Regions from separate parts of the Acidovorax sacchari genome, predicted to be linked through region 1. Evidence: predicted binding sites of a transcription regulator. Region 1 holds the regulator's gene; the other holds the start of a gene.
What was found. The regulator LexA, encoded in region 1, represses DNA repair genes until DNA is damaged. The targets are predictions, from matches to a motif close to ACTGTATNNNNATACAGT.
Positions count from the first base shown of each region.

Region 2: the regulator LexA is predicted to act here: its motif matches at 2,337-2,354, upstream of recA (recombinase RecA).

Region 1 is NZ_AP035783.1:3,103,783-3,107,989, forward strand. Features, by position in the region: gene kdsB (3-deoxy-manno-octulosonate cytidylyltransferase) at 1-133, shown strand, start outside; gene adk (adenylate kinase) at 289-945, shown strand; gene ACGHC0_RS13945 (asparaginase) at 1,032-2,018, opposite strand; gene lexA (transcriptional repressor LexA) at 2,124-2,798, shown strand; gene ACGHC0_RS13955 (hypothetical protein) at 2,987-3,466, shown strand; gene hrpA (ATP-dependent RNA helicase HrpA) at 3,500-4,207, opposite strand, start outside.
Region 2 is NZ_AP035783.1:5,367,787-5,371,993, reverse strand. Features, by position in the region: gene ACGHC0_RS23870 (DUF1631 family protein) at 1-604, shown strand, start outside; gene recX (recombination regulator RecX) at 657-1,127, opposite strand; gene recA (recombinase RecA) at 1,193-2,257, opposite strand; gene ACGHC0_RS23855 (MarR family winged helix-turn-helix transcriptional regulator) at 2,419-2,943, shown strand; gene ACGHC0_RS23850 (response regulator transcription factor) at 3,061-3,735, shown strand; gene ACGHC0_RS23845 (sensor histidine kinase) at 4,033-4,207, shown strand, end outside.

The sequences.
Region 1 (4,207 bases):
CCTGGAAGCGCTGGAGCAATTGCGCGCCCTGTGGCACGGACACCGCATTGCAGTGCATGTGGCGGACACCGCGCCAGGGCCGGGCGTGGACACGCCGGAAGACCTCGAACGGGTGCGCTCGCTGCTGCGCTGAAACCGCACGCCGCATGCCGTCACGATGGTGTCGCGGCTGTCAGGCTGACGGAAGGACCCGCATGCTATCCTTGCCCGCGATTGAAGCGCCACCCCGGGCCTACGGCAAGCCCCGGGCTTCCGGCGCTGGCTGATTTCAACACTTAGAGGACCTCCATGAGACTGATTCTTTTGGGCGCGCCCGGCGCCGGGAAGGGCACGCAAGCCGCGTTCATCTGCCAGAAATACGGCATTCCGCAGATCTCCACCGGCGATATGCTGCGCGCCGCCGTGAAGGCCGGCACGCCGCTGGGACAGCAGGCCAAGGCCGTCATGGATGCCGGCAAGCTGGTGAGCGACGACCTCATCATCAATCTCGTGAAGGACCGCATCGCCCAGCCGGACTGCGCCAAGGGCTTCCTCTTCGACGGCTTTCCGCGCACCATTCCCCAGGCCGATGCCATGAAGGCAGCGGGCGTCAAGCTCGACTACGTGCTGGAGATCGACGTGCCGTTCGATGCCATCATCGAGCGCATGAGCGGCCGCCGCTCGCACCCGGCCAGCGGCCGCACCTACCATGTGAAGTTCAACCCACCCAAGGTGGAAGGCAAGGACGACGTCACCGGCGAGGACCTGATCCAGCGCGAGGACGACAAGGAAGACACGGTGAAGAAGCGCCTGGAGGTGTACAGCGCGCAGACGCGCCCGCTCGTGGAGTACTACTCCACCTGGGCGAAGAACGATCCGGCCCATGCCCCCAAGTACCGCGCCATCAGCGGTACCGGCACGGTCGAGGAAATCACCCAGCGCGCGCTGGCCGCCCTGGCGGACTGAGCGCCTGGCACAGGGACGGCGCCTGGCCGGCCCGTGATCGACGCCGCCCTCCGGGCGGCGTTTTCGTTTCCGGGCTGGGGGGCGCCCTAGGCCCGTGGCTGCGCCAGCCGCTCCAGCAGCAGTTCCACCCGCGCCTTCACCACGCTCAGCCCCTGGGCGGCGGGCAGCGTGTCGCCAGGACGGGGCAGCAGCTGGCCCAGGGGGCACCGCGTGGCCACCCGCACGGCCACGCCAGCGGCCTGTGCCCGCTCCAGCGCGGCCTGCAGATGGCGATGCAGCGTGCCGTTGCCGGTGGCGGCCACGGCCAGCCCGTGCACCCCGTCGGCCACCAGCAGATCCACAACGCGTCCGGTCGCGCCCGCATGCGACAACACGACTTCGACGCGCGGCCACTCCGCGCCGCTGCGCAGCGCCTTCAGCGCCGCGGCAGCTTCGGCCGATGATCCGGAGGATTCCGCCGCGGGCCATCCGGCGGCGAGCCGCACGCGCCCCTCCTCCACCCAGCCCAGGGGGCCCGCCTCGCCGGACGCGAAGGCATTCAGCCGGTAAGGATGCACCTTCTGTACCCGCTGCGCCCCGTGCACCTCCCCGGCGGCCACTGCCACGACCCCGCGCGCGCCCGGCGTGGCGGCCACGGCGACGGCGTCGAGCAGGTTCTGCGGTCCATCGGGCGCCAGCGCGGTGGCCGGGCGCATCGCAGAGACGAGCACCACGGGCTTGTCCCGCGCTCCCGCGAGCACGCGGTGGAGAAACCACGCGGTCTCCTCGAGGGTATCGGTGCCGTGCGTGACCACCACGGCACGCACACCGGGATCCGCCAGTGCGTCCTCGCAGCGCAGGGCCAGCGCACGCCATACGGCCCCGTCCATGTCCTTGCTGTCGATCTGCGCGACCTGTTCAGCCTCCAGCCGCGCGCCGCCGGCGGCGCGCGCCAGTCCGGGCACTGCTGCCAGCAACTGGTCGATGCCGACCTGCGCGGCGGTGTAGCCGATGTTGTCTTCCGCGTTTCCGGCCGTACCGGCGATGGTTCCACCGGTGCCCAGCACCAGGATTTTTCCTGCAACCACTTGCATTGCCTTTGAAAACTGTTTAAAAATACAGTGACTGGATCGATCCACAGGTGAATCGATCCGCCCAGCGCCCGTCCGGCGCGATCTTCCTTCACTGGAGTGCCCCGCATGCTCGACAGCCCCAAGCTCACTGCCCGCCAACAGCAGATCCTGGATCTCATCCAGACCGCCATTGCACGCACCGGAGCGCCCCCCACCCGGGCGGAAATCGCCGCGGAGTTCGGCTTCAAGTCCGCCAATGCGGCCGAAGAGCACCTGCAGGCACTGGCACGCAAGGGCGTCATCGAACTGGTGAGCGGCACGTCGCGTGGCATCCGGCTGCGCGGCGAGGCCGTGCGGTCCATCAATGCGGCCCGCGGCACCCAGTTCCACCTGCCCATTCCCGGCATCTCGCAACTCATGCTGCCGCTCATCGGCCGCGTCGCCGCAGGTTCACCGATTCTCGCCGAGGAACACGTGGACCAGACCTACAGCGTGGAAGGCAGCCTCTTCCAGCACAAGCCCGACTACCTGCTCAAGGTCCGGGGCATGTCCATGCGCGATGCCGGCATCATGGATGGCGACCTGCTCGCCGTGCAGTCCACCCGCGAGGCGCGCAATGGCCAGATCATCGTCGCCCGCCTGGGTGACGAAGTCACCGTCAAGCGCCTGCGGCGCACCGCGGGTGCCATCGAGCTGCTGCCCGAGAACCCCGACTATCCCATCATCACCGTGCAGCCCGGCGAATCGTTCGAGATCGAGGGGCTGGCCGTAGGCCTCATCCGCAACACCATGCTGATGTAGCCGGCTGCGGGCCGTCCGGCGCATGGCGCCGGAGCACGGTTCGCGCCCTGTTTCCCCGTTTGGCGTTGCCCAGGTGGCGGGCGTCTGGCTTTCCTCTTCGTGTGGATGGTCAACCCTGCGGCATCGCCCTGCCCGTCTAAAGCCAATCCTGCCAGTGTTCAACCCATTCTGACCGCTGGAGTTTTTCCATGGCAAAGGCTTTGCTCGATCTCGCCACCCTCTCGTCCTGCCTGCAGCCGCTGCACGGCCTCGTCCGCTGGCTGCGGGGCACTTCCTCGGGGAATGCGTCCGTCCGCCCCGCCACACGTTCGCGCTGGCCGGATTGTCCGGCCCACGGTCGCGGGGCATCCGACACGTCCATGGCCGACCACCACCCCTCCGACGGCCCGCCAGCCGCTACGGTCCATGGCAGCGCAAAGGCCGGTGCCGCCGCATCCGTGGCACTGCCTGCAGATGCCTCCACCGCACTGCACTCGATCGCGGTGGAGCGCCCCGCGCGCGCGCCGGCCGGCAGCCAGCGCACCTGCGCGGCGCGGGTGCCGGGCGCAGTGCGGGTGGTGCAGCGCCGGCAGGCGGGTACGCCGGAGCGCTTCGTGATCTCCGGGCGCATGGCCGATGTGCGGGCGGAACTGGAGCGCTGGGCCGCCGCGGAAGCCGTGCTGCAATGATCTGCAGCGCGCGGCACCCGGCCGCCCGCCGCGTCAGCTGTTGATCTGTGCCCAGAGCTTGTCCAGGCGCTTCACGCTCACGGGTTGCGGCGTGCGGAGTTCCTGGGCGAAGAAGCTCACCCGCAGTTCCTCCAGCAGCCAGCGGAACTCCTGCATGCGCGCATCCACCTGCCCCTTGCGCTCGGCCACGAGCCGCCAGTAGCGCTGCTCCTGGGGGCGCAGTTCCGCGAGCCGCGTGGCGTCGCGTGCAGGATCGGCGCGCACCTTGTCCAGGCGCAGGGTGATGGCCTTCAGGTAGCGAGGGAAGTGCGCAAGCTGCGACCAGGGCGCCACCGCCAGGAAGTTCTTCGGAATGAGCCTTTGCAGTTGCTGCTGCGCGTCCTGGGTGGCCTCGGGTGCACCTTTCGTATCCTTGATCTTGCGCGCCGCCGCGGCGTATTCGAGCAGGATCGCACCGGCCAGCCGCGCGACCTCGTTGGCGATCAGCGTAAGCCGCCCCCGGCCTTCCTGCACGCGGCGCTGGAAGTCTGCCTCGGTCGTGGGCAGGGGGTCGACCAGGAAAGCGCGGTCCAGCGCGACGTCGATGATCTGCGCGCGCAACTCTTCCTGCGTGCCCAGCGGCATGTAGGCGACCGCCATCTTCTGCATGTCCGGGATGTTCTTTTCCAGGTACTTGAGCGCATCCTTGATCTGCAGCGCGAACAGCCGGCGCAAGCCCGCGCGGTGGCGCGCTGCGGCCAC
Region 2 (4,207 bases), 2.3 Mb from region 1:
TGCCCAGGTCATCCAGAGCCTGCCGGGCCTGCTGCAGCGGCTGCGGCAGGGCCTGGAGCTGCTGGGCGTGACCGGCGCGCCGCAGGACGTGCACATCAAGATCCTCACCGATACGCTCGCCGACGCCTTCCTCTCCAAGACGGCTTCCATCCCGCAGGCGCACATCGATGCGATGGCCCGGCGCCTGGACCACCTCGAAGACTACATGAGCGATGCCACGCTGGGCGACATGCCGCTCGATGCCGACTACCTGGAAATGATGCTGGGCATCGATGCTTCGTCCATCCACGTGGCGGCGGACAATGGCACGCCCGTGGACGAGGCCATGGTGGCCTGGGCGCGCGAACTGCAGCTGGGGGCGTGGTTCACGCTGGACCACAACGGGGCCTCGGCGCAGGTGCAGTACGCATGGCACAGCGAGCGCCGGCAGCTGCATCTTTTCGCGGCGCCGGACGGCAGCAGCTACCTGCTGCAGTTGCGGCGGATGGCCGCCTACCTGCAGGCAGGCCTTCTGGTGCCGCAGGAAGAGGAAGCCCTCACGATGCGCGCGACGCGCGACGCGCTCGCCAAGATCGACGCGAACCCGGAGCGGCTGCTGGGGTAGCGCCCTTTTTGCCTGCCACCGGCGAGCCGGGCGGGCCGCCATGGTGGCCTCTTCATTCCGGCAGGTCGTCGTCGGCCTCCATGCGGCCGCCGACCACGCGCCGCACCACATCGCCCGGGAAGCCGCGTGCCGCGAGGAAGCGCATCTGGCGTGCCCGTTCCTGGGGCGTTTCCGGGGGCGTGCCGAAACGCTGACGCCAGACGGCGAGGGCGCGCGCCGCTTCGCTGCCGCGCAGGCGCTCGGCGGTTTCACGCACGAGCGCGTCGTCCAGGCCCTTGGCGCGCAGCTCCTGCACCACGCGCTGCGTGCCCAGCCGCGCAGCGCGGCGGTGCACCACGGATTCGGCCACGCGGCCGGCATTGATGAAATCCTTGGCCTGGAGTTCGTCCAGCACCGCGCGCAGGTCGTCGCCTTCCTGCACATGGCGGGCGAGCTTGGCCTCGAGCTCGGGGCGTGAATGCTCGCGCTGCGCCAGCAGGCGCAGCGCGCGGCCCTTGAGGGAGAGAGGGGAAGAAAGCCCCATGGGAGTCGCAGCCGCGCCGGCCCGCCGCAAAAAGCGGCAGGCCGGCGCTTCGGGTGCCTTGTGGATCAGGCCTCGTCGCCGGCAGCGGCGCCAGTTGCCACGGGAGGCAGTTGCGAGACGCCCAGGCCATCGCGCACCTTGTTCTCGATCTCGCGGGCCAGGTCGGAGTTCTCGCGCAGGAACTCGCGTGCGTTGTCGCGGCCCTGGCCGATCTTCTCGCCGTTGTAGGCGTACCAGGCGCCGCTCTTCTCGATGATGCGGGCGTTCACGCCCATGTCGATGATCTCGCCCTCGCGGCTGATGCCCTCACCGAAGAGGATGTCGAACTCGGCCGTCTTGAAGGGCGGGCTCACCTTGTTCTTCACCACCTTCACCTTGGTCTCGTTGCCGATGGCCTCGTCGCCCTTCTTGATGGTGCCGGTGCGGCGGATGTCCAGGCGCACGGAGGCGTAGAACTTCAGCGCGTTGCCGCCCGTGGTGGTCTCGGGGCTGCCGAACATCACGCCGATCTTCATGCGGATCTGGTTGATGAAGATGACCATGCAGTTCGTCTTCTTGATCGTGGCGGTGAGCTTGCGCAGCGCCTGGCTCATCAGGCGGGCCTGCAGGCCGGGCAGTGCATCGCCCATCTCGCCTTCGATTTCGGCCTTGGGAGTCAGTGCGGCGACCGAGTCCACCACGATCAGGTCCACGGCTCCGGAGCGCACGAGGCTGTCCACGATTTCCAGGGCCTGCTCGCCGGTGTCGGGCTGGCTGATGAGCAGGTCGGGCACGTGCACGCCGAGCTTCTGGGCGTACTGGATGTCGAGCGCATGCTCGGCATCGACGAAGGCACAGGTGCCGTTCTGCTTCTGCATCTCGGCGATGACCTGCAGCGTGAGCGTGGTCTTGCCGGAGGATTCGGGACCGTAGATCTCGATCACGCGGCCGCGGGGCAGGCCGCCCACGCCCAGGGCGACGTCCAGGCCCAGCGAGCCGGTGGAGACGACCTGGATGTCTTCGATGGCTTCGCCTTCGCCCAGGCGCATGATGGTGCCCTTGCCGAACTGCTTTTCGATCTGGGCGAGGGCTGCCTGCAGGGCCTTGGCCTTTTCGCTGTTGGCGGCGTTGTTCTTGACGGGTGCGTCCATGGAGTGCTCCTGAAAGAGGAAAACGTGGAAAGGAAGGCCGGCGAGTGCGATACCAGGGGGTGGCTGTCTTCAATCACAGGCTGGATGCTTGACCAGTAGTGTAGGGGCGAGATACTTTCCAAACAATGCAATTTTTGGTCAGTTTGACTGACAATTGGTGCATGGCTTTTTCCCCGTTTCCGCAGCCACCGTCGGCCACGCTGGCCACCCGGGACGACGCGTGGCGCCTCACCCACCTGGGCCGCCTGCTCGGCCATGCCATGCGCCGCTTCGACGCGCGCGTGCTCGAACTGATGGCGCACGACGTGCAGGTCCCCCTGGCGCTGTCGCACCTGGCCGCCCGCGACCAGGTCAGCGCGGCCCACATCCACATCACGCGCCACCTGTCCCTGCAGGGCGACCGCCTCACCGACCTGGCGGCGCGCGCCGGCATGACCAAGCAGTCGATGGCCGCGCTGGTGGACCAGTGCGAAGCCTGGGGCCTCGTGGCACGGGAGCCCGACCCGCGTGACGCGCGCGCGCGGCAAGTGCGCTTCACCCCCACGGGCCTGGCCTGGCTGCAGGCCTTCCGCGGCGCGGTCGCGCAGGCCGAGGCGGAGTTCGGCGCGGAGGTGGGCGATGCCGTGGCCGCCGTCGTGCGGCTGGGCCTGGAGGCGTATGCGGGAGGCGATGGCGTGGAGCCGTGATCCGGGTCCGCCTCCGTCCCGTCCCGCCTGCCGGCCGATGTCCCTAGAATCGGCGGAGCGCCCGGATGCCGGCCAGACCGCCTGCGGCGCATTCCCAAGAACACTGGAGACAGGCCCATGCGCATCCTCATTGCCGAAGACGATCAGGTTCTGGCGGATGGACTGCTGCGCACGCTGCGGGGGTCCGGGGCCGCGGTGGACCATGTGGCGAGCGGCAGCGACGCCGACACCGTGCTCGCGACGACGCAGGAATTCGACCTGCTGATCCTCGATCTCGGCCTGCCGCGCATGCATGGGCTGGACGTGCTCAAGCGGCTGCGCGGCCGCGGCTCGGCGCTGCCCGTGCTGATACTCACGGCGGCCGACAGCGTGGACGAGCGCGTGAAGGGCCTGGACTACGGCGCCGACGACTACATGGCCAAGCCCTTCTCGCTGCAGGAACTGGAGGCGCGGGTGCGCGCCCTCACGCGCCGCGGCATGGGTGCCACCAGCAGCACCATCCGGCATGGTCCGCTCGTCTATGACCAGGCCGGGCGCATGGCCACCATCGACGGCAAGCTGGTGGAACTGTCCGCCCGCGAACTGGGCCTGCTGGAAGTGCTGCTGCAGCGCGCCGGGCGGCTGGTGAGCAAGGAGCAACTGGTGGAGCGGCTCTGCGAGTGGGGCGAGGAAGTGAGCAACAACGCCATCGAGGTGTACATCCACCGCCTGCGCAAGAAGATCGAGCGCGGGCCGATCCGCATCGCCACGGTGCGGGGGCTGGGCTACTGCCTGGAGAAGGTCGCCGCTTAGGGCCTGTGAACGCTATGCAAGGGGTCGCGAAGCTCATCACAGCCCGCCCATCAAGGCGCGCGACGCCGTGCGTGTGTCCACACGTACAAGGAGGGCAACGCCGAGGGGCGGGCTGTGATGGGCTTCCCTTCGGGTTGCTCCGCGAAGGGGCCGTTTGCGGCGTTGCCCGTGCTTGCAAGGCCCCGGCCTTGCTACGCCCAGGCGCCTTGCACCCAGCCCCTTTGCGAAGCAACGCGATCCCCTTGCATAGCGTTCACAGGCCCTAGTGCGGCCTCCTCCTGCAGCGAGCGACGTGCCTTGAAGATCTTCCAGCGCGAACAGCGGTCGCTTTTCGGGGAGATCCTCGACTGGATGCTCACGCCGCTGCTGCTGCTGTGGCCGGTGAGCCTGGCGCTGACCTGGCTCGTCGCCCAGGGGCTGGCGAACAAGCCCTTCGACCGCGCCCTGGAGTACAACGCCCACGCGCTCGCGC